One region of the Bradyrhizobium sp. USDA 376 genome, then DNA from elsewhere that is predicted to be linked to it. Evidence: predicted binding sites of a transcription regulator. Region 1 holds the regulator's gene; each other region holds the start of a gene.
The links. The regulator LexA, encoded in region 1, represses DNA repair genes until DNA is damaged. The targets are predictions, from matches to a motif close to TGTTCNNNNTGTGTTCNG.
Positions count from the first base shown of each region.

Region 1 (5,438 bases):
GGGAGTTCACCGTGGCCCTGATGCCGGTATCCGATGCGCTTGCCGCCGTGCTCGCGGGTGCAGAGCCTCTGGCCGAAGAAACGGTCTCCCTCGACCAAGCCTACCACCGCGTGCTCGCCAGCGACATCGCGGCGCGGCGCACGCAGCCGCCGCAGGCGATGTCGGCGATGGACGGCTATGCCGTGCGTGCGGCCGATGCGGCGACGATCGATTCCCGGCTGATGGTCATCGGCGAGGTCGCGGCCGGGCGGCCGTTTGCCGGGTCGGTCGGCGCCGGCGAAGCGGTCCGGATCTTCACCGGCGGCGTCGTCCCCGCCGGCGCGGACGCGGTCGTGATCCAGGAGGATACGGTCGCGGACGGCAAGCGCATCACGATCAAGGAAGCAGCGATTCCAGGACGGCACATCCGGCGCGCCGGGGTCGACTTTGCCGAGGGCGACGTGCTGCTGCGCAGGGGAACCCGGCTCACCGACCGCGACCTGGCGCTCGCTGCCGGGATGAATCATCCGCACCTTCCCGTCCAGCGCCGTCCGAAGGTCGCCATCCTCGCCACCGGCGACGAACTGGTGATGCCGGGCGCGACACCCGGCCCCGCCCAGATCGTCTATTCCAACGGCTATGCCCTGCACGCACTCGCCCGCCAGGAGGGCGCCGATACCGTCGACCTCGGCGTGGCCGCCGATACGCTGGAAGCCACCACCGCCGGGATCCGCCGGGCCCGCGAGAGCGGCGCCGACATCCTGATCACGACCGGCGGCGCCTCGGTCGGCGACCACGATCTGGTCCAGCAGGCGCTCAAGGCCGAGGGGATCGCGATGTCGTTCTGGAAGATCGCGATGCGGCCGGGCAAGCCGATGATGCACGGGCGGCTCGGCACGATGCGCGTGATCGGCCTGCCCGGCAATCCCGTGTCATCCTACGTCTGTGCTTTCCTGTTCATGGTGCCGTTGATTCGCGCGCTGTCGGGCCGCACCGTGATTCACCATCGCCGCGAGCACGCCGTGCTTGGCCGCGACCTCGATGCCAACGACCAGCGCGAGGATTATCTCCGCGCGCGCCTGGAAATGCGCGACGACGGCACGCTGATCGCCCTTCCCGTCAATCATCAGGATTCCTCACTGCTTGCGAATCTCGCTGCGGCACAGGTACTTCTCGTGCGCGCGCCGTTCGCGCCGAAGGCCGACGCCGGCTCGCCTTGCGAGGTGCTGCGCCTGCCCGTCTGAGCTGCACGGCCACACGCGTTCCGCGAACTTTGCCTTGTTCACGGTAAATTAAGCAGTTGCGGAACATGTATCGAACATATAGTGTCCGTTCATGATTTGTTTCGAGCATGCAGCGACTTATCGCTGAACCCAGCGTCTCGGAATCGAACGACATCAACCGGGGGATTTGGTCGAGATGTTAACGCGCAAACAATACGAGCTTCTGCGATTCATCAGCGAGCGTCTGAAGGAAAGCGGCGTGCCGCCCTCCTTCGACGAGATGAAGGACGCGCTCGACCTGCGCTCCAAATCAGGCATCCATCGCCTGATCACCGCACTCGAGGAGCGCGGCTTCATCCGGCGCCTGCCCAACCGTGCCCGTGCGATCGAGGTCATCAAGCTGCCCGAGCTCCAGGCGGCTGCCGGCAACCGCCGCGGCTTCACGCCGAGCGTCATCGAAGGCAATCTCGGCAAGGTGCGCACGACGTCCAGCCCGTCCGCTGACGAAGGTGAGCGTCCCGTCGCCGTGCCCGTCATGGGCCGTATCGCGGCCGGCACGCCGATCGAGGCGCTGCAGACCCGCAGCCACACCATCAGCGTACCGCCTGACATGCTCGGCGCCGGCGAGCACTACGCGCTCGAGGTGCGCGGCGATTCGATGGTGGAAGCCGGCATCCTCGACGGCGACATGGCGCTGATCCAGCGCAACGAGAGCGCCGACACCGGCGACATCGTGGTGGCGCTGATCGACGACGAGGAAGCGACGCTGAAGCGCTTCCGCCGCCGCGGCGCGTCGATCGCGCTCGAGCCCGCCAACGCCGCCTATGAGGTCCGCATCCTGCCGCCCAACCGGGTGAAGATTCAGGGCAAGCTGATCGGCCTGTACCGGAAGTACTGAGCTGACATCGCGATTTGACACGCGTTGGAGCGGATGATTGTCCGCTCCGGCTGGATAGTCTTTCTGGTTCTGCACAGATTATCCGGCCACCTCTCCCGCGCTAGATCCTCGGCACGCCGCGCAAAGCACGCATCGCTTTGCGGGCCTTTGAGAAACCGAGGAGACAACCATGCGCAAAATCGTCTTGAGCATCGTCACGATGGCGCTGATCGCAGCGGCGGCGTCACCGGCCGTCGCCGCGCGCTCGCATCATGTCCGCAAGACGGAGCCGGCGACGACGAGCGAGCAATTCCGCAACGCACGCGGCGCCGTTGCACAGCCGTCGCAACCCGCCTGGCCGTATTCGGGCTGGTCGGCACCTGCTGGCCGCTGAAGAAGAAGCACGCCCAATGCACGGGGGTTTGTTCCTCGTGCATCTGAAAAAGATATTGTGATGGCGACGTGCGGACCCAAAGCCGCAGATTTGCCCACAACCAAGCAGACCGTTGTATGCTTCCACTCTGATAGAGGCCTGCGCCTCGAAAAGAGACGTGGGTTGCTATCTTCGAATGAGGAGCACCCCGATGTGTGACTACAGCCTGCACGCCGTCGCGACGCGTCCCGCCGAAGTCGGAGAGACGATCGTCACGACAACCTTCCGCGGCACCTCGACGCGTGGCTTCGCCTCCGAAGCCGACATGTCGGTCGCGGTTTGCCTGCTGCCGGGAACGGAGCTCGCTTTCGCCGACAACGTCCGTTACGACAATCGCTGGATCTGGACGCGCACCATCAACTCCCGTGTCGGCAAGTTCGGCAAGATCGATCCGCACATTCCGGATCGCCATCATGATGCGATCGAATTTCCCGACGGCAAATACGTGCTGGTGACTCAGCTCGTCGAAGGCCAGCGCGCAACCGTGCTGCAATTGCCGGTGACCCAGCCGTTGGGCGAGCGCGAGCACAAGCCGCAGATCATCGCCGACAGGCCGACGATCACGCGCCTGCCGATCGGCTGACGTAGCTGCCCCCGGCTCGCGGGTCGGGGCCAGGATTGAAATCGCCATCGCCGGCCGCGGCCGGCGATGGGGTGCGGCTTGCATCTTCGAAAATGCTTTCGCCGATCACCCCCCGCAGTTCTCCGTCGCACGAAGTTTGCGCTGCCCTGCCTGAATTTTGAACGTCCGTTCCGCAGGCAAATGGCCGATGCTGCCAGAAGGCTTGAGGCAGCGGACACGTTCGATGAAGACCTTCATTCGCGTCGTTGAACTCTGGGTGCCCGACCGGACGCGGATGCGGCTGGAATTCGGCGGCGGCCTCTATGGCGAAGGGGTGTCCGCGTTCAAGGCCGCAAGTGAAGAGCTGCGCTTCGGTCGGGATGAGGGGCTTCCCGGCAAGGCCTGGGCTTCCGGCCACCCCGTCATCCTCACCAAATTCGCCAACTCCTACTTCAGGCGGACCGACCAGGCGCTCGCGGCGGGCCTGACCTGCGGGGTGGCGGTGCCGGTGTTCTCAGGTGAATTCCTGCAAGCCGTGATGGTGCTGTTCTGCGGCGACGACGACGCGCATGTCGGCGCGATCGAGCTCTGGCACAACGACCCCGATACCTCCCATGAGATGGGCCTCGTCGACGGCTACTATGGCACCGCCGACATGTTCGAGTTCAACTCGCGCCACACCAGGTTTCCGCGCGGCTTCGGCCTGCCTGGACGCACCTGGAAAGCCGGCCTGCCGCTGATCATCAAGGACCTGCACAACGCCAAGAGCTTTCTGCGCTGGGAAGACGCCGCCGAGGTCGGGATCAATCTCGGCGTCGGCGTGCCCTACCGGACCGGCACCGACCAGAGCTGGGTGCTGACCTTCCTCTCCGCGCAGGCGACGCCGATCGCGCGGCGCTTCGAGATCTGGGTGCCGGATGAGACCCGTTCTGCGCTGGTCTTCCGCGCCGGGGATTGCAGCGCCCAGACCGATCTGGCCGCGCTCTATGCGGACAAGCCCATCACCAGGGGGGACGGCAGCATCGGCGGCGCCTGGGCCACCGGGATGCCCGCCCTCAACGATGATCTCGCGCATGACAAATCGATCGCGGCCACCGAGGCCCGCGCGTCCGGGCTGAGCCAGATGGTGGCCTTGCCGGTGATCGGGAGCGCCGGGCTCGACGCCGTGCTGGCCTGGTACCTGTAGTCAGTCGGCTCAATCCTCAGCCTGCATGTCCGCCTCGGACGGCGTCGCATCGCGGTTGCGGGGAGCCGCGGGCGGCGGCGCAAGGCTCGCGCCGTAATCACCCTCGCCTGCGATGGCCGGCGCCCACGGGCGGTCAGCGCCTCTTGCCTTCACCGCCTGGACCGCAAAGCCGTCGCCCCGCCGCGTCAGCGCGAGCGCTCCCTGCGCGGCGAGACGCGGCCGGTCCACCAGCATCGCAGCACAATCCGGCGGAGCGGGCCGGGCCGCCACCACCAGCGCGGCGCGGCTGCAATCGTCCGCCAGCGCATCGATGCGCAAGGCCAGCGCGACCAGCCGTCCGTCGGCGAGCGGCGTCACGCAGCCGGCTTCGTCACACGACACGCCGTCGGCCAGCGAGGGGCTGCCCGCGTCGCGCGGATCGGCGTCGGCAGCCAGCCACTCCCTCAACAGGAAACTGTCCTTGTTCGCCCGGATCATGTGCAGGCGCCCGTCCCTGCCCCGCACCGCGACGCTCGCGCCGTCCCCGGCGATCAGGATATCCGGCGGCCGCGCCGACAGACCCCAGAGGATCGCCGCCAGCAGCACCAGCCCGCCTGACCAGCGCAATGGTGTGCGCAAGAGGCCCATGACAATGATGCCGAGACTGGCCGCGATCAGCGGCGCGATGCCGAACGCCGGGATACGCCCAACCGCGCCCGGCAGTGCCGCCACCCAGCGCGACACCGCGACCATCCAGTCGATGCCGATTCCCATCAGCCACCAGAACACGCCGTCGAGCCCGAAGGGAGCAGCGAGCAGGCCGAGCAGCCCCGCGGGCATCACCAGCGCCGAGACCACCGGCATCGCGCCGAGATTGGCGAGCACGCCATACGGCGTGACGCGGTGGAAGTGGAAGGCGGCATAGGGCGTGGTCGCTAGCCCCGCGATCAGCGAGGCCAGGAACAGCATCGCAATCTCACGGCCGCCCCACAGCGCGATGCGCGCGGTCGCGGAATGCTCAGGCGAGGCAAACAGGTTCGGCATACCGATCTGCACCAGCGCCACAAGCCCGAGCGTTGCCGCAAACGACATCTGAAAACTGGGATGCACCAGCGCCTCCGGCGCGACCGCGAGCACGATCAGCGCGGCCACCGCCAGCGTGCGGAACGTGATGGCGCGGCGATCGACCATGACCGCGA
Region 1 is NZ_JBSSGN010000001.1:6,779,504-6,784,941, forward strand. It holds gene ACVJ19_RS31545 (molybdopterin molybdotransferase MoeA) at 12-1,223, shown strand; gene lexA (transcriptional repressor LexA) at 1,399-2,100, shown strand; gene ACVJ19_RS31555 (hypothetical protein) at 2,270-2,473, shown strand; gene ACVJ19_RS31560 (hypothetical protein) at 2,664-3,095, shown strand; gene ACVJ19_RS31565 (GAF domain-containing protein) at 3,319-4,260, shown strand; gene ACVJ19_RS31570 (ComEC/Rec2 family competence protein) at 4,270-5,438, opposite strand, start outside.

Region 2 (5,438 bases), 960 kb from region 1:
TCGCCGCACGTGACTGGCGAAGCGCGTTCGCCGCAAAATCGTTCGTTGTCAGGATTAGATGTGACAAGGTGACCTCTCAACAAAACCGATATGAGAATCAGCAGTGCTATCAGCTGCGCCCCCGCATCAGGCAGGCGCAATCAACGACCGGGTCTCGGGGTCCCACCACCAGAGCCGTTCGTTGGTCAGGTGAGTGCCGCCCCACCAACGATCGATCTGATTGTGCCGGCGAAAATTCTGGTCGCCTCCCAGTACCGCCTTGCCGAATTCGGTCAACGACAATCGCGACCGCTTGTACCGATCGAAGCGGATTGAATCGTTGTGCATCTCCAGCGAAAATGGAGCTTCATCCAGTCCTGACACCGCCGGTCTCTCGCACCGGGCGAGCCCGTCAAGCAGGAAGCCGACCTCCCAATATCCGTATACATGCAGCTCGTTGTGCTTCTGATGCCCCGGAAAGACATCAAAAGGTTGCATGCCTCCTCGCGCGACGAGCTGGAGTATCCGCGCTTCCGTGGCTCCAAGGCCTGAGGCGGGGCGCGGAAGCTCTTTGAGAAGAGCCGTCACGTGAGGGGCGAGCTGCGGCAGCCAGCTCAAATCCGTCTTGAAAAGATCGCGCCAACTTTGCGGGGTCGGCGCACAATAGGCCCGCCATGCACGGCTGGCCGATTTAAGTTGTCGAGGTGTGATCGTGACAACCGGCGGATGGAGTTCCCCTCGCGGTGGGTCGACATCCTTGACGCCCAGCAACAGAGAGCGCACGACAAAATTGGGACTCGCATTGCATCGGCGGCGCCAATAATCGAGCAGCCAAAGCAAGATCAATTGCGCATTTGGCTCCGGCCCTCGCCAAAACTCGATTGAGTCGTATGCCGCAAGCAGTTCGATAAATCCTTGGTCCTTCGCATCCGCTTCCTCGAGACGCCAGGACGGCGTATCGTCGAGCCAATGAAGGCCGTGTGGTTGCGTCGTACGTGGCGCAAAGAACGCGTCGATTTCCGCATCTGACGGCAACGGCCCCCAGACCAGCCGGCGTTCGATCGCGATCACGAGGTCGGCGAGCCCTGCCTGTTGGATGGCGCCGGCGATGGACGAGTCTGTCGTGACGATGAGCCGGGCCATGCTCGCGGCCTCAGGGTTTCGTTAAGACAGCGCCATAGCGCCACAGCCGATCGTTGGTCAGATGTGTGCCACCCCACCAGCGATCGATCGGATTGTGACGACTGAAGTCTTCTTGATGGGCAAGGACGGCTTCACCAAATTCGGTCAACGAAAGACGGCTGCGGAGATAGACTTCGTGCCGAGCTCGCAAATTCTTAGGGTCGATTGTGCGCAGCTCGTCGCCCAAACCGGCCACTGCGGGCTTGGGGCCGAGCGCGAGCCCCTCAAGCAACGAACCCAACTCGAATTCACGGAATACATATGTGCGCCGTTGCGAGCGTAGATGAAACAAGGCGTTTGTGTTTGCAAATCCTCTGGAAAGAAGCTCCAGAAAGCGCGTCTCAGTCGCGCCCAGGCCCGTCAAGGGCGCCGGCAGCTCTGCCAGCAGATTGAGCAATGCTGGCCGCAGCATCAACAACGCACTCAGATCGCCGTGAAGAAGATCGACGCACGCCTCAGGTGTCGGTGCACGATAGGCCTGCCATGCCATTCTGGCAGCCTCAAACTCCCTTACGGTGACAACAAAGACCGGAATATGCGATGCGGACTTTCCCAGTTCTTCGGCTCTCATCATAATCAGATCGTCCGTCACCAGGCGCAGTCTGAGTCTTTGCGCGGGGCCTGAATGAGAGCTGAGGTAATCGAGCAACCAAATGAGCTGCAACTGATCTTCTGGACTCGGATCGAACCAGAGTTCGATCACATCGTACAGTTCGCAAAAATCGACGAAGGATAGGTCTTTGCGATCCCTGATGGCGCGAGGCCAATGGATGCCCCAGTCTGACCAGTGATCCCCAGGCGGAACAGCCTCCGAACGTGCAGCAAAATAGGCTGCAAGCACCTCAGGTGAAGGCAGGCGACCCCACTGGAAGCGAAAAGAGAACAGAACAACAATTTCCGCCAGTCCCGATTTCCCGAGATCAAAGCCGGACGAGCTGGTCAGGATCAGACGCTTCATCACACCACCTGATCAACGCAACGCAAAACGAAACGGGCACCGAAGACGTCGGCAACTCAACGTCCTCAGCGCCCGCTCCTCGCGAAAAACTCTTCGCGTTAAGGCTTACTCTTCCGCCGGCTCCTCGCCATCGGCGTCGCTCTCGGGCGTGCCGGCCAAAATCTGCTCGGAGATCAGGCCGGAGTTCTGGCGGATCGAGGTTTCGATCTTGGCGGTGATGTCGGGGTTGGCCTTCAAAAACGCTTTCGAGTTCTCGCGGCCCTGGCCGAGGCGCTGGCTGTCATAGGAGAACCAGGCGCCGGACTTCTCGACGATGCCGGCCTTGACACCGAGATCGAGGATCTCGCCCATCTTGGAAACGCCCTCGCCGTACATGATGTCGAACTCGACCTGCTTGAAGGGCGGCGCCAGCTTGTTCTTCACCACCTTGACGCGCGTGGTGTTGCCGACCACTTCGTCACGCTCCTTGATCGCGCCGATGCGGCGGATGTCGAGACGGACGGAGGCATAGAACTTCAGCGCGTTGCCGCCGGTCGTGGTTTCGGGCGATCCGTACATCACACCGATCTTCATGCGGATCTGGTTGATGAAGATCACCATGGTATTGGACTTGTTGATGGACGCGGTCAGCTTGCGCAGCGCCTGGCTCATCAGACGAGCCTGCAGGCCCGGCAGCGCATCACCCATCTCGCCTTCGAGCTCGGCCTTCGGCACCAGCGCCGCAACCGAATCGACCACCAGCACGTCCACCGCACCCGAGCGCACCAGCGTGTCGCAGATTTCCAGAGCCTGCTCGCCGGTGTCGGGCTGCGAGATCAGCAGCTCGTCGATGTTGACGCCCAGCTTGCGCGCATAGACCGGGTCGAGCGCATGCTCGGCGTCGATGAAGGCGCAAATGCCGCCCTTCTTCTGCGCTTCCGCCACCGTATGCAGCGCCAGGGTGGTCTTGCCCGAGGATTCCGGCCCGTAGATCTCGACGATGCGCCCCTTGGGCAGGCCGCCGATGCCGAGCGCGATATCGAGCCCGAGCGAGCCGGAGGACACCGCCTCGATGTCCATGGAGCGGTCGCTCTTGCCGAGCTTCATCACCGATCCCTTGCCGAACTGGCGCTCGATCTGAGAGAGCGCGGCAGCCAGGGCTTTACTCTTGTCCATAGAAGATCCTTCGACGATACGCAGCGCAGTGGCGGACATTGGGTCGTGCTCCTTATGGCGAGGATTCGCTAGGGGGACAAACGATTGAGAGGCGGGCCGGCGATAAAAACAATGTACCCCATTTGTTCTAGGTTCGCAATATGTTCTTTTGCGGTTTTGGGTACTGTCCGTATTTGACCCCTAGTGTCCTAAGTTGATTTTGGGAGTGTCCTAATTTGGATTTCAAGAAACGGATTGCGAACGAGGGTGTTCCGCTAAACGAACACAGGGTGTAGGGTTCCACCATCGGAACGCGCAGGCCTATGGGAGCGTTTTAAGCGAAGCAGATTCATGTCGGGAGGACGTTCATGAAACGCCACCGGTTCAAACAGGATAGAGCGCTAGGCGAACGGCTTATCGAGGAAGCTAGGCTAGCAAGGAAAAAGGCAGAACAATTGCCTCCGGGCGCGGAACGTGAAGACCTTTTGAGAAAGGCCCACGCAGCCGATATCACCGCCCATATTGATGAATGGCTTTCCTCTCCCGGATTGCAGCCACCGAAGTAAGGCGTATGATTCTTGGTGATTTGCAAACCGAGGGAGGTGTACTTGGCAGCCGACCTAGTTTTGAAAATTGCTATCATAGGACTAAGCGCCTTCTCGACCGTCCTAGCGTATATGCTGTATTTCAATCTGTAGGAGAAAGGCCGCCTCAGTTGGCGGCCTCTTTCATTTTGGAGCATCTACTGGCGCTGTCCGTATTTGACCCCTAGTGTCCTAAGTTGAATTTCGAGGTGCCTAATTAGCTTTCTGCATGCCGTGATGAACTAGACACCCACTTGAGAAAAGCGCGAGGCCGCCTCCCGTGGCGGCCTCTTTCATGGCTGGGTACCAGTCTAAGCGGCTGAGGAACTATCCGCCTAGCAGCGCATCTCTACGATGCCCCCAGCACGAAAGGTGCCCCCCAGACTGCTGGAGGAAAACCCCATCAGCGGGTTGGCGGCCCCCAATTGGGGCCGTTTATATTCAAAGAAGAGGCCGTCGAAATGGGCTGTCCTATTTAGGACAGTACCCGGGGCGCGGTACTGTCCGTATTTGCCCCTCACTGCCCTAAGTTGAATTTGGGAGTGTCCTCTATTCCACAATGCCGCAAAACCAGTTGGTCCCCCAGCCGCAAGGAGGTCCCGCATGGATAGGATTGCACCTGTTGTTCTCGCGGTGGTGCTATCGGCGGGTTCGGTAGACTTCGCGCGCGCCGAACAACCGGGGGCGGACTGGATGCCAATCCAGCAAGTCGTCGAGAAGGTTCTCAAGGCGGGCTTTACGCTGGTTAGCAAAATTGAAGCCGACGACGGTCGATGGGAAGGCGAAGGCATCAAGGATGGCCAGAAAATGAAGTTTCACGCCGACCCCAGGACGGGCGAGATCATGTCTGCACGGCCCGATCGCTAGGAGTAGTCAGGCCGCCTCAGTTGGCGCCCACTGTCCGTACTTGCCCCCGTCACATCCGAAGATGAGCCGGTGTCCTGATCCGCCTTTGCGGGTGTCCAAAAACGGCCCCAACTCGGGGGTTGGCCGAGTTGAGGCCAAAGGTGCTGGGCCAGCCAAGGCTGACGCTAGCCCAGGCGCAACAACTTGCATCGGCGCCGGGTAACTAGCGATTGAGCAACCGACCTACCCCGGATTTGCAGTGTCCTGATTTGCCGTCTCGGGTGTCCTGATGAGGACAGCACCCGATTTTGGGGGCTGCTCTGCGAGGAGCCGCGGCCCCGCAACCGGCGTGGCGGGGCCGCCTGCGCTCCGGGTCTGGGCTTGGCGGCCGTGGCCCCGGAGTTGCCTGTCCTCCGGGTGCAGGCTTGGGCAGGCTGAAGCCCGGAGACCACCAGATTTTACGACGGCTGACCGAGAATAACGATTGCTCGGAAGAGGCACTCATTTCGGACTGTCCTAATCCGCCTCTGCGGGTGCTCAAACGCAAAATGACCTCAGCTGGGGGGACCGTCCGTATTGTCCTAATCAGGAAGGCACCGAGAAAATTTACGCGCGGCTGCGCCCTGTGGGGCGGCGTTGAAGGGCTTCAATAGCTTTCCGATAATACTCCGCCACCGCAAGAAGACCTTCACGCTCAAGATCGAGGGAAGCGATGGCCGCGTGCTCTCTGCAAGCGCGTTCGAGCCTGCAGAATT
Region 2 is NZ_JBSSGN010000001.1:7,740,519-7,745,956, forward strand. It holds gene ACVJ19_RS36450 (hypothetical protein) at 1-67, opposite strand, end outside; gene ACVJ19_RS36455 (hypothetical protein) at 127-1,122, opposite strand; gene ACVJ19_RS36460 (hypothetical protein) at 1,133-2,119, opposite strand; gene recA (recombinase RecA) at 2,225-3,313, opposite strand; gene ACVJ19_RS36470 (hypothetical protein) at 3,622-3,819, shown strand; gene ACVJ19_RS36475 (PepSY domain-containing protein) at 4,441-4,704, shown strand.
Region 2: recA (recombinase RecA) is a predicted target of LexA. The motif match lies at 3,405-3,422, and genes of this name have one in related genera.

Region 3 (5,438 bases), 6.3 Mb from region 1:
CGGTGTCCAGTACTGCAAGTTGTGCCAGGGACATGTACGCGCTTTCTCCAGTCAGGACCGGTGATCGGCTCTCGGCGGCATTCCCATTCCAGTTTTGAGTTAGAGGATGATTCGCGGCCGGCGTCTTGCCCAGGAGTGCACGAGAGCGGGCATTACAGCTTATATGCTGTGCGGAATCCGCCCCAGTGCCGGCCCTTGACGCGGATCGGCACGTCGATCTCGCGCATCATCACGGTGTTCCCGTTGCCCATGTCGCGCGCATAGCTCTGGATCAGGTACGAGCGCTGGTTGTGTGCGGCAGCGAGCCCCGCCGGATCGTTGAAGATGCGCCGGTTGCGGCTGTTGGCCGTGTTCCAGGCGACATCGCCCGGTCGCTGCGGATGCGAATAGATCTTGTTGTGCACCGGCAAAAGGCCGTTGCGGTCGACCATGGCGCAGAACGCCATGCGCGGGTCCTTGGCGAGGAAGGCTTCCTGGAACGGCGGCAACGCGCGGTCGGCCCAGTCGAGATACCGGGTACGGTATTGCTGCGGATTGCTGCCGGCAATCTCCACATAGTCGGTGTCGAAGAGGTCGTCGATCTTGACGTCGCCGCGCGCGACCGCCTGCTCGAAGATCGCGGTCAGCGCGGTGCCCGCTTCCATGGCGCGGGTGACGAACTCGGTGTTCTCCTCGTGGATCGACCAGAGCTTGTCCTCGATCTTCTCGTTGAGCTCGGCATTCGGGCTGACGAACTGCGCGCGGGCACCGGCCTTGGATTGCTCGACTACGCGCAGGCGGCAGGCGCCGACCTGTTCGAGGCTGCCTTCGATGATCGCCTGCGGCGCCAGCCGGCCCGCATCCGCGCCGCCGATCAGCACCCCCTCCATGGAGATTTCATAGACCGGCATCACGGCGCGCGCGCTCTCGAGCTTGAGATGGCAGGGCAGCCGCTCGGTCTTGCGGCGGTCGTCGTGCTCGCTCTGGCGCAGCAGCACCGCGCAGCGCGATTTCAGCTTCTGGGCGAAGGTGGTGACCGCCTTGCCGGCGCTGGCGACGCTCTCGCCATGGGTCTCGGCCGCCTTGGTCGCGGCATCGATCTCGGCCGCGCTCTCGCCGACCGAGATGATGAACTCCGAGGCGCTGGCGGCATTGCCGGAGACCTCGCTCGTGGTGGCGTTCTGCTCGGCCACCGCGCCGTTGACGGTCTCGAACACCGGGCGGATCGCCTCGATCGCCTGCGAGATGCGGTGCACGGCATCGGCCGAGCCCGCGGCATCGCGCTGCAGCGCGTCGATCTTTTTTGTGATCTCCTCCGTCGCGCCCTGGGTCTGCACCGCGAGCGCCTTCACTTCGGTCGCGACCACCGCAAATCCCTTGCCGGCGGCGCCTGCGCGCGCGGCCTCGATGGTCGAGTTGAGCGCGAGCAGCGTCGTCTGCCGCGCGATCTGTGCGATCAGATTGACAACGTTGCCGATCGCGGCGGAGGACTCCCGCAAGCGATCGACATTGGCGCGCGCTTCCTGCGCCGCGGCGCTGGCCTCGTCGGCGAGCTTGCCGGCCGCGCGGACCTGCGCGCCGATGCCTTGCGCGGACTGGGTGAACTTGTCGGCGGCATGGGCGAAGGTGGAGGCGGTCGATTGGGCGGCGTTGGTGCGGCCGGTCAGGGCGTCGGTGCGGTCGCGAATGGCGGCAAGCGTCGTGGCGGTCGCTTCCGCCCCGCCGGCCACCGAATTGGCGGCGCGCTCGAGCTGGCGGATCATGGCCCCGAGCTCGAGTTCCAGCAGTTCCAGGATTTCCCTGGCCGAATCGCCCTCATTGGCCGGGACGGGCTCGGAAATGGCCGCCGGCTGCGCAGCCTGCGGGGCGGCTGCCGGCGCAGCCATATCCGGCAGACGCTTCCGAAACAGTTCGAATGCCATGAGGTCTCTCTTGTCGGCGGGCGGGCGGACGCTATTTTCGCAGCCCGGAATGAAATCAGGGTTAACAATGCCCGACATCTGGGCACGGGCCGTTACGGTGGCTATCTTTACAGTGCTACCTTGAAGCCTCAGGGCCCCTTTGATTCCGGTGGGTTGGCGGCCTATAAGGCCGCGCTTCCCACGCTCACCTTTGGCTGACTATTCCTCAAGAGACCACGCATGGCCGGACATTCCCAATTCAAGAACATCATGCACCGCAAGGGGCGGCAGGATGCGCAGAAGTCGAAACTGTTCGGCAAGCTGGCGCGGGAAATCACCGTCGCCGCCAAGCTCGGCACGCCCGACCCCGCCATGAATCCGCGCCTGCGCGCCGCCGTGATCGCCGCGCGCCAGGAGAACATGCCGAAGGACAATATCGAGCGCGCCATCAAGAAGGCGCTCGGCAGCGACGGCGAGAACTATGACGAGATCCGCTACGAGGGCTATGGCCCCGGCGGCGTCGCCGTCATCGTCGAGGCGCTGACCGACAACCGCAACCGCGCCGCCTCCGACATCCGCTCCTTCTTCACCAAGTCGGGCGGAAATCTCGGCGAAACCGGCTCGGTCTCCTTCATGTTCGACCGCACCGGCATCATCGAATATGACCGCAGTGTCGCTTCCGATGACGCGGTGCTGGATGCCGCGATCGAGGCCGGCGCCGATGACGTGATCTCCGGCGAAGGCGGCCACGAGATCTACGCCTCGACCGAAAGCTATCGCGACGTCGCCAAGGCGCTGGAAGCCAAGTTCGGCGAGCCGCGCAAGGCCGCGCTGATCTGGAAGCCGCAGAACACGGTCGCGGTCGACGACGAAACCGGCGAGAAGCTGCTCAAGCTGATGGATCTGCTCAACGAGCACGACGACGTCCAGAACGTCTACGCCAATTTCGAGGTGTCGGACGCGCTTGTTGCGAAGATGGGCGGGTAGTAGGTCCGCTCGGGCGGTGTGCTCCCTCGCCCCGCTCTTGCGGGGAGAGGGTTGGGGTGAGGGGCTCTCTCCACGTACTCGGGGACAGTCGGATTCGCGGAGAGTCCCCCTCACCCGGAATTCGCGCTTTCAGCGCGTATTCCGGCCTCTCCCCGCAAGCGGGGAGAGGCGAAGAGCCACTTCCCCTGTTACTTTCGTTCTGTTTCTGTTTCGCTTCCAGCGGCCAGCCGCTATCACTGGCCCATGACTGCGCTCCCGATTCGTGGCCCCGTTCGCATCCTCGGCATCGACCCCGGCCTGCGCCGCACCGGCTGGGGCGTGATCGAGGCTGAGGGCAATCGCCTGATCTACGTCGCCTGCGGCTCGGTGGAACCGCCGGACGATCTGCCCTTGTCGAGCCGGCTGCTCGCGATCCATGAAGGGCTCGCGTCCGTCCTGTCCAATCACCAGCCGATGGAAGCCGCGGTCGAGCAGACGTTCGTCAACAAGGACGGCGTTGCGACGCTGAAGCTCGGCCAGGCCCGCGGCGTCGCCATGCTGGCGCCCGCAATGTTCGGCATCAGTGTCGCCGAATACGCGCCGAACCAGGTCAAGAAGACGGTGGTCGGCGCCGGCCACGCCGACAAGCAACAGATCGCGATGATGCTGAAGATATTGCTGCCGAAAGCCGAGCCGCCGTCCGCTGATGCTGCCGACGCACTCGCCATCGCCATCACCCACGCCCATCACCGCCAGAGCACGGCGCTCCGGCTGAAGGTGGCGGGACTATGATCGGCAAGCTCAAGGGCCTGATCGATACCTACGGCGAGGATTTCGTCATCCTCGACGTCGGCGGCGTCGGTTACCAGGTGCACTGCTCGTCGCGCACGCTGCAACATCTGCCTTCGCCCGGCGAAGCCGCCGTGCTGTCGATCGAGACTTACGTCCGCGAGGATCAAATAAAGCTGTTCGGCTTCCGTACCGACCAGGAGCGCGAATGGTTTCGCCTGCTGCAGACCGTGCAGGGCGTCGGTGCCAAGGTCGCGCTCGCCGTGCTCGGCACGCTACAGCCTTCCGATCTCGCCAATGCCATCGCGCTGCGCGACAAGGCCGCGGTGTCGCGGACGCCCGGCGTCGGCCCCAAGGTCGCCGAGCGCATCGTCACCGAATTGAAGGACAAGGCGCCGGCCTTCGCCAATGTCGATCCGGCCGTCGTGCATCTCGCCGGCGCCGTCGACGACCAGCGCGCGCCGCGCCCGGTGGCGGATGCGATCTCCGCGCTGGTCAATCTCGGTTATGGCCAGCCGCAGGCCGCCGCGGCGATTGCGTCGGCCTCGCGCAGCGCGGGTGAAGGCGCCGAGACGGCGCAGCTCATTCGCCTCGGCCTGAAGGAACTGGCGAAGTGAGCGATCCCAAGGCCAATCGCATGGTCTCGCCCGAGCGCCGCAGCGATGATGTCGGCGACACCGCGCTGCGCCCGCAATCGCTGTCCGATTTCGTCGGCCAGCAGCAGGCGCGCAAGAACCTCTCGATCTTCATCGAGGCGGCGCGCAAGCGCGGCGAGGCGCTGGATCATGTGCTGTTCGTAGGTCCCCCCGGCCTCGGCAAGACCACGCTGGCGCAGATCGTGGCCAAGGAGCTCGGCGTCGGCTTTCGTGCGACGTCGGGCCCGGTGATCGCCAAGGCCGGCGATCTCGCCGCGCTGCTCACCAATCTCGAAGAGCGCGACGTGCTTTTCATCGACGAGATCCATCGCCTGAGCCCGGCGGTCGAGGAAGTGCTCTATCCCGCGATGGAGGATTTTCAGCTCGACCTCATCATCGGCGAGGGCCCGGCGGCGCGCTCGGTGAAGATCGAGCTGTCGAAATTCACCCTCGTCGGCGCCACCACGCGCGCCGGCCTGCTCACCAACCCCTTGCGCGACCGCTTCGGCATTCCGGTCCGGCTCAATTTCTACACGATCGAGGAGCTCGAGAGCATCGTCAGCCGCGGCGCACGCGTGCTCAATGTCGGCATGAGCGCGGACGGCGCCAACGAGATCGCGCGCCGCGCCCGCGGTACGCCGCGTATCGCAGGGCGGCTGCTGCGTCGCGTGCGCGATTTTGCCTCGGCCGCCGATGCCGCCTCGATCGACCGCAAGATCGCCGATCATGCATTGAGCGCACTCGAGGTGGACGCCGCGGGCCTGGATGCCATGGACCGGCGCTATCTCTCGACCATCGCGCTCAACTATGGCGGCGGTCCCGTCGGCGTCGAGACGATGGCCGCGGCGCTGTCCGAGCCGCGCGATGCGATCGAGGACATCATCGAGCCCTATCTGATCCAGTGCGGCTATCTCCAGCGTACTCCGCGCGGCCGCCTGCTCACCTCGCACGCTTTCCGCCATCTCGGTCTCGCCGAGCCCAATCGCGATGCGGCACAGTTCGGCCTGTTCGGCACCGACGAAAGCGACGACTGATCGCCGCAGCCGATGAACCCGGCGGTTTCATTCCATCACTAATCCGAACGCGCGGCGAACGGGATCGCCGCGGATGGATTGGAGTGGGAAGGAATGGCGCCAGCGGACAATAGCGGATTGCTCGAGACCGTCGC
Region 3 is NZ_JBSSGN010000001.1:520,292-525,729, reverse strand. It holds gene ACVJ19_RS02300 (methyl-accepting chemotaxis protein) at 1-34, opposite strand, end outside; gene ACVJ19_RS02295 (methyl-accepting chemotaxis protein) at 153-1,901, opposite strand; gene ACVJ19_RS02290 (YebC/PmpR family DNA-binding transcriptional regulator) at 2,121-2,867, shown strand; gene ruvC (crossover junction endodeoxyribonuclease RuvC) at 3,111-3,638, shown strand; gene ruvA (Holliday junction branch migration protein RuvA) at 3,635-4,252, shown strand; gene ruvB (Holliday junction branch migration DNA helicase RuvB) at 4,273-5,304, shown strand; gene ACVJ19_RS02270 (DUF6869 domain-containing protein) at 5,398-5,438, shown strand, end outside.
Region 3: ruvC (crossover junction endodeoxyribonuclease RuvC) is a predicted target of LexA. The motif match lies at 3,063-3,080, and genes of this name have one in related genera.

Region 4 (5,438 bases), 130 kb from region 1:
CCTGCGCCACCAGCCTGACGCGATCGGGTTGGTGCTGGATTCGCAAGGGTGGGCCGGCATCGACGACCTTGTCGCCAAGGCAAATGCCGCCGGCACAAAGTTTGGCCGCGACGATCTGCTGCGTGTCGTCGCAGAGAGTGACAAGAAGCGTTTCTCGCTGTCAGCCGACACGGATCGCATTCGCGCTGCGCAAGGCCATTCCGTCTCCGTTGAACTTGGCCTGGCGGCGCAGGAGCCGCCATCGGTCCTGTATCATGGCACGGCAACACGGTTCGTCGAAGCCATCCTTTCCGAGGGACTGAAGCCGCAGGCGCGCCAGCAGGTGCACCTGTCCTCCGACGAGGCGACGGCGCAGCGTGTCGGTCAGCGCCACGGCAAGCCGCACATCTTCAAGGTCGATGCCGGCAGCATGCATGCCAAGGGGTTCGAGTTTTTTCGCGCAGACAATGGCGTGTGGCTGACCGACCATGTGCCGCCGGAGTTTCTGGCGTAGCTTATATCCGGGATTTCCAGACGGTCTCCTCGGTCCAGCCGAGTTCGGCGAACTCAGCGGCCCTGAGCGGTGCTTCGCCTTCTGCGAAGAATTCATCGAGCTGCGGGGGCGCAACAGTCGTCTCGGACAGCATGGCATGCGCCTGCCCGCGATGATGGATCTGGTGCTGGAACAGATGCATGAGCAGTCGGTCGCAGCGCTCGGTCTGAACACTCGTGTCGCGGTTGATCTTCACGACGTCATCGAACCGCGCGGGCGTCAGTGCATCGCAGATCGCAATCAGGCGCTTGTCCATTGCGGCCTGGGCAGGCTTCAACGCATTGAGGGCAGGAAAGGGCACCTCGTTCTTCCAGGCTGCCGGTCCGAGCCAGCCACCTTCAAGCGCATCGATGTAGAAGAGGTCGATGATGTAGATGTGGTTCAGCGTACGCTGCAGGCTTGGAAAGAAGCCGGTGCGGTGGGCCTCGAATTCAGACTGGGATAGCGCGGCGCAGGCGGCGAGCAGGCGATGGTTCGCCCAGGCATTGTTGTGGGCGAAGGCGCGATAGGTCTGTACGAGTCCAGCGGACATGTCGGTTCCCTCCCGGATCCTGCGTGGTTCGTCGGGCGAGGATGACGAAGCCTGGCCCAACTGTCCCACAAGAGGGGCAGTGGCGGATTGCGCTTCGCTAATCCGCCCCACGGGGCTTCGATCCAAAGCTTCTACTCCGCCGCCTCGCTCGTGCTCCGCCGCTTCGGCTTCCTTGCCTTCTTCAGCACCGGCTCCAAAAACTTGCCGGTGTAGCTCCGCGGTGCTTTCGCAATGTCCTCCGGCGGGCCCCAGGCGACGATCTCGCCGCCGCCGTCGCCGCCTTCGGGGCCGAGGTCGATGACCCAGTCGGCGGTCTTGATGACTTCGAGATTGTGCTCGATGACGACCACCGTGTTGCCTTGCGCGACCAGCTCGTGCAGCACCTCCAGCAGCTTCTTGACGTCGTGGAAGTGCAGGCCGGTGGTGGGCTCGTCCAGGATGTAGAGCGTGCGGCCGGTGGCGCGCTTGGACAGCTCCTTCGCCAGCTTGACGCGCTGGGCTTCGCCGCCTGACAGGGTCGTCGCCTGCTGGCCGACATGGATGTAGTCGAGGCCGACGCGGTGCAGGGTCTGGAAGGTCTCGCGCACGCGCGGCACCGCCTTGAAGAACTCGGCGGCTTCCTCGACGGTCATGTCGAGCACATCGGCGATGCTCTTGCCCTTGAACAGGACTTCCAGTGTCTCGCGGTTGTAGCGCTTGCCCTTGCAGACGTCGCAGGTGACGTAGACGTCGGGCAGGAAGTGCATCTCGATCTTGATGACGCCGTCGCCCTGGCAGGCCTCGCAGCGGCCGCCCTTGACGTTGAAGGAGAAGCGGCCGGGCTCGTAGCCGCGCGCTTTCGCCTCGGGTAGGCCGGCAAACCATTCGCGGATCGGCGTGAAGGCGCCGGTGTAGGTCGCTGGATTGGAGCGCGGGGTGCGGCCGATCGGCGACTGGTCGATGTCGATGATCTTGTCGATATGCTCGAGGCCCTCGATGCGGTCGTGCGGCGCGGCGCCTTCGCTGGCGTTGTTCAGCTTGCGGGCGATGGCGCGGTAGAGCGTATCGATCAGGAGCGTCGACTTGCCGCCGCCGGAGACGCCGGTGACGCAGGTGAACAGGCCGAGCGGAATCTCGGCCGTGACGTTCTTGAGGTTATTGCCGCGCGCGTTCACCACCTTGATGGTGCGGCGATGGTTCGGCGGACGCCGCTCCGGCACCTCGACCTCGAGCTCGCCGGTGAGATACTTGCCGGTGAGCGATTTCGGGTTGCGCATGATCTCGGCGGGCGTGCCCTCGGCGACGATGTTGCCGCCATGCATGCCGGCGCCGGGGCCGATGTCGAGCACGTAGTCGGCAAGCCGGATGGCATCCTCGTCATGCTCGACCACGACCACGGTGTTGCCGAGGTCGCGCAGGCGCTTCAGCGTATCGAGCAGGCGGGCGTTGTCGCGCTGGTGCAGGCCGATCGAGGGCTCGTCGAGCACATAGAGCACGCCCGTCAGCCCCGAGCCGATCTGCGACGCCAGACGAATGCGCTGGCTCTCGCCGCCGGACAGCGTGCCGGAGGAGCGGGAGAGGGTGAGGTAGTTGAGGCCGACGTCGAGCAGGAAGGTCAGGCGCTCGCGGATTTCCTTGAGGATGCGGCCGGCGATCTCGTTCTGCTGCTTGTTCAGCGCCTCCGGCACGGTCTCGAACCACTCGCCGGCGCGCTTGACCGACAGCTCCGAGATCTCCCCGATGTGCTTGCCGCCGACCTTGACGCAGAGCGCCTCGGGCTTCAGGCGGAAGCCTTTGCAGCCCTCGCAGGGCACGTCGTGAAAATACTTCGCCAGCTCTTCGCGGGCCCACTCGCTTTCCGTTTCGCGGTAGCGGCGATTGATGTTGGTGATGACGCCCTCGAACGGCTTCTTGGTGTCGTAGGAGCGCACGCCGTCCTGGTAGGAGAACTTGATCTCGTCCTCGCCGGAGCCGTAGAGGATGGCATCCTTGGTCTTCTTGGCGAGGTCCTTCCACTTGGTGTCGAGGGTGAACTTGTAGTGCTTGCCGAGCGCGGTCAGCGTCTGCTCGTAATAGGGCGAGGATGACTTGGCCCAGGGCGCGATCGCGCCCTTGCGCAAGGACAGCTCCTTGTCGGGGATGACGAGATCCTCGTCGACATGCTGCTCGACGCCGAGGCCGCCGCAGGCGGGGCAGGCGCCATAGGGGTTGTTGAACGAGAACAGGCGCGGCTCGATCTCGGGGATGGTGAAGCCGGAGACGGGGCAGGCGAACTTTTCCGAGAACAGGATGCGCTCGGGGCCACTCTTGTCGTGGATTTTTGCCGTCTTCTTTTTCTCTTCCGCAGGCGCGGCGGCCGGCGCGTCGGCGAACTCGATGACGGCGAGGCCCTCGGCGAGCTTCAGCGCCGTCTCAAAGCTTTCGGCGAGGCGCTGGCCGATGTCGGCACGCACCACGATGCGGTCGACCACGACGTCGATGTCATGCGGGAATTTCTTGTCGAGCGTCGGTGCTTCCGCCAGCTCATGGAAGGTGCCGTCGATCTTGACGCGCTGGAAGCCCTTCTTGAGCCATTCGGCGAGCTCTTTCCGGTACTCGCCCTTGCGGCCGCGCACGACCGGCGCGAGCAGATAGAGGCGCGTGCCCTCGGGCAGCGCCAGCACGCGGTCGACCATCTGCGAGACGGTCTGGCTCTCGATCGGCAGGCCCGTGGCCGGCGAATAGGGCACGCCGACGCGCGCCCAGAGCAGGCGCATGTAATCGTAGATTTCGGTGACGGTGCCGACGGTCGAGCGCGGGTTCTTCGATGTCGTCTTCTGCTCGATCGAGATCGCCGGCGAGAGGCCGTCGATCTGGTCGACATCGGGCTTCTGCATCATCTCCAGGAACTGGCGGGCATAGGCCGACAGCGACTCGACGTAGCGGCGCTGGCCCTCGGCATAAATGGTGTCGAAGGCGAGCGAGGATTTGCCGGAGCCGGAGAGACCGGTGAACACCACCAGCTTGTCGCGGGGAATCTCGACGTCGATGTTCTTGAGGTTGTGCTCGCGCGCGCCGCGGATCGTAATTGCGCGCAGGCTCGAGCCCGCGTTCTGTTGTTGGCGCTTCGCCCTGATCACTTCATCCATCCGAGTTGCCCTCAAGGAAGCCCAAAGGTGCGCGATCGCGCCAACAAAAAAGGCGCGTGTCGCCCGGAACCGGGATCGGCGCCGATGGGTATGGCAGCGAACGTAGGAAGAACGGAGACGGATTTCCAGAGGGAGTTGCGAATCGTCAACGGAATGTTGGCGCGCTGGCGGCATCTGGCAGCAGGAGAGCGCGGAACTGCTCTGGAAGGTCCGCCAAACAAAAAGGCCGGCACGAGGCCGGCCTTTCGTAACGCGGATGGAGCAGGGCTCAGTACCTCGCAACCACCGGGCCGCCGAAGTGATAGTTCACGCCGACCTGCACGGTGTGGAAGTTGAGCGTGCCGGACGCCAGCGGAACGCCGAGGTTCGAGAAGTAGTTCTCGCTGCCGAGGCTGCGATAGAGGTATTCGCCCTTGACCGACCACTGCGGAGCGAAGAATGCCTCGACGCCCGCACCGACGGTCCAGCCGGAATGCCACTTGCTGTCCGACACGGACACGCCCAGTGCGGAGACGGTGATCTTGTTGTCGATCCAGGCGTAACCACCGGTGCCGTAGAACAGGACGTTGTTGACGGCCCAGCCGATGCGGCCGCGCACGGTGCCCATCGCATCGGTGCGGAAGGTGGTTGTGACGGGGATGCCAAGAACAGGAACGGTGGCCGAGGCATTCACGTCAGCCCAGGAGCCATCGGCCTCGACGCCGAACACGACGTTGCCGGTCTGCCAGTTGTAGCCCGCGGTGCCGCCCACGAAGCCACCCTTCATCTTCGGGTCACCCGAGGCGTTTTCCCAGGCGCCGCCGCCGACGATACCGAGATAGAATCCGGTCCAGTTGTAGACCGAGGCCACAGCCACCGGCGCCTTGGTGTAGGGGCGGGCCGCAAGATCGGCCGCCGAGGCGGGTGTCAACGCGCTGAGTACGAACAGGCTGGCCGAAGCCAGCAAAATCTTCTTCATCTGATTCCCCAGTACCGTTTCTCTTTGTTGCCTTCCGCAGAGGAAGAGCAGCGGAGCCTATGACCCAACTGATGTCATTGCTTTACACCATCGAAGCCTAAGGTTGTGTCACCGGGGAGCCACATCTCGCCGAAAACGTGAGTGGCGGGCTGGCATATATTGCCGCGCGCGAAGACAACAAAAAGGCCGGCGCGAGGCCGGCCTTTCGTAACGCTGGTAGCGTCGGAGACGAAGCTTAGTACTTCGCGACGATCGGGCCGCCGAAGTGATAATTCACGCCGACCTGCACGGTGTGGAAGTTGAGCGAGC
Region 4 is NZ_JBSSGN010000001.1:6,645,650-6,651,087, reverse strand. It holds gene ACVJ19_RS30935 (RNA 2'-phosphotransferase) at 1-493, shown strand, start outside; gene ACVJ19_RS30930 (DinB family protein) at 495-1,064, opposite strand; gene uvrA (excinuclease ABC subunit UvrA) at 1,196-4,171, opposite strand; gene ACVJ19_RS30920 (outer membrane protein) at 4,440-5,129, opposite strand; gene ACVJ19_RS30915 (outer membrane protein) at 5,365-5,438, opposite strand, start outside.
Region 4: uvrA (excinuclease ABC subunit UvrA) is a predicted target of LexA. The motif match lies at 4,268-4,285, and genes of this name have one in related genera.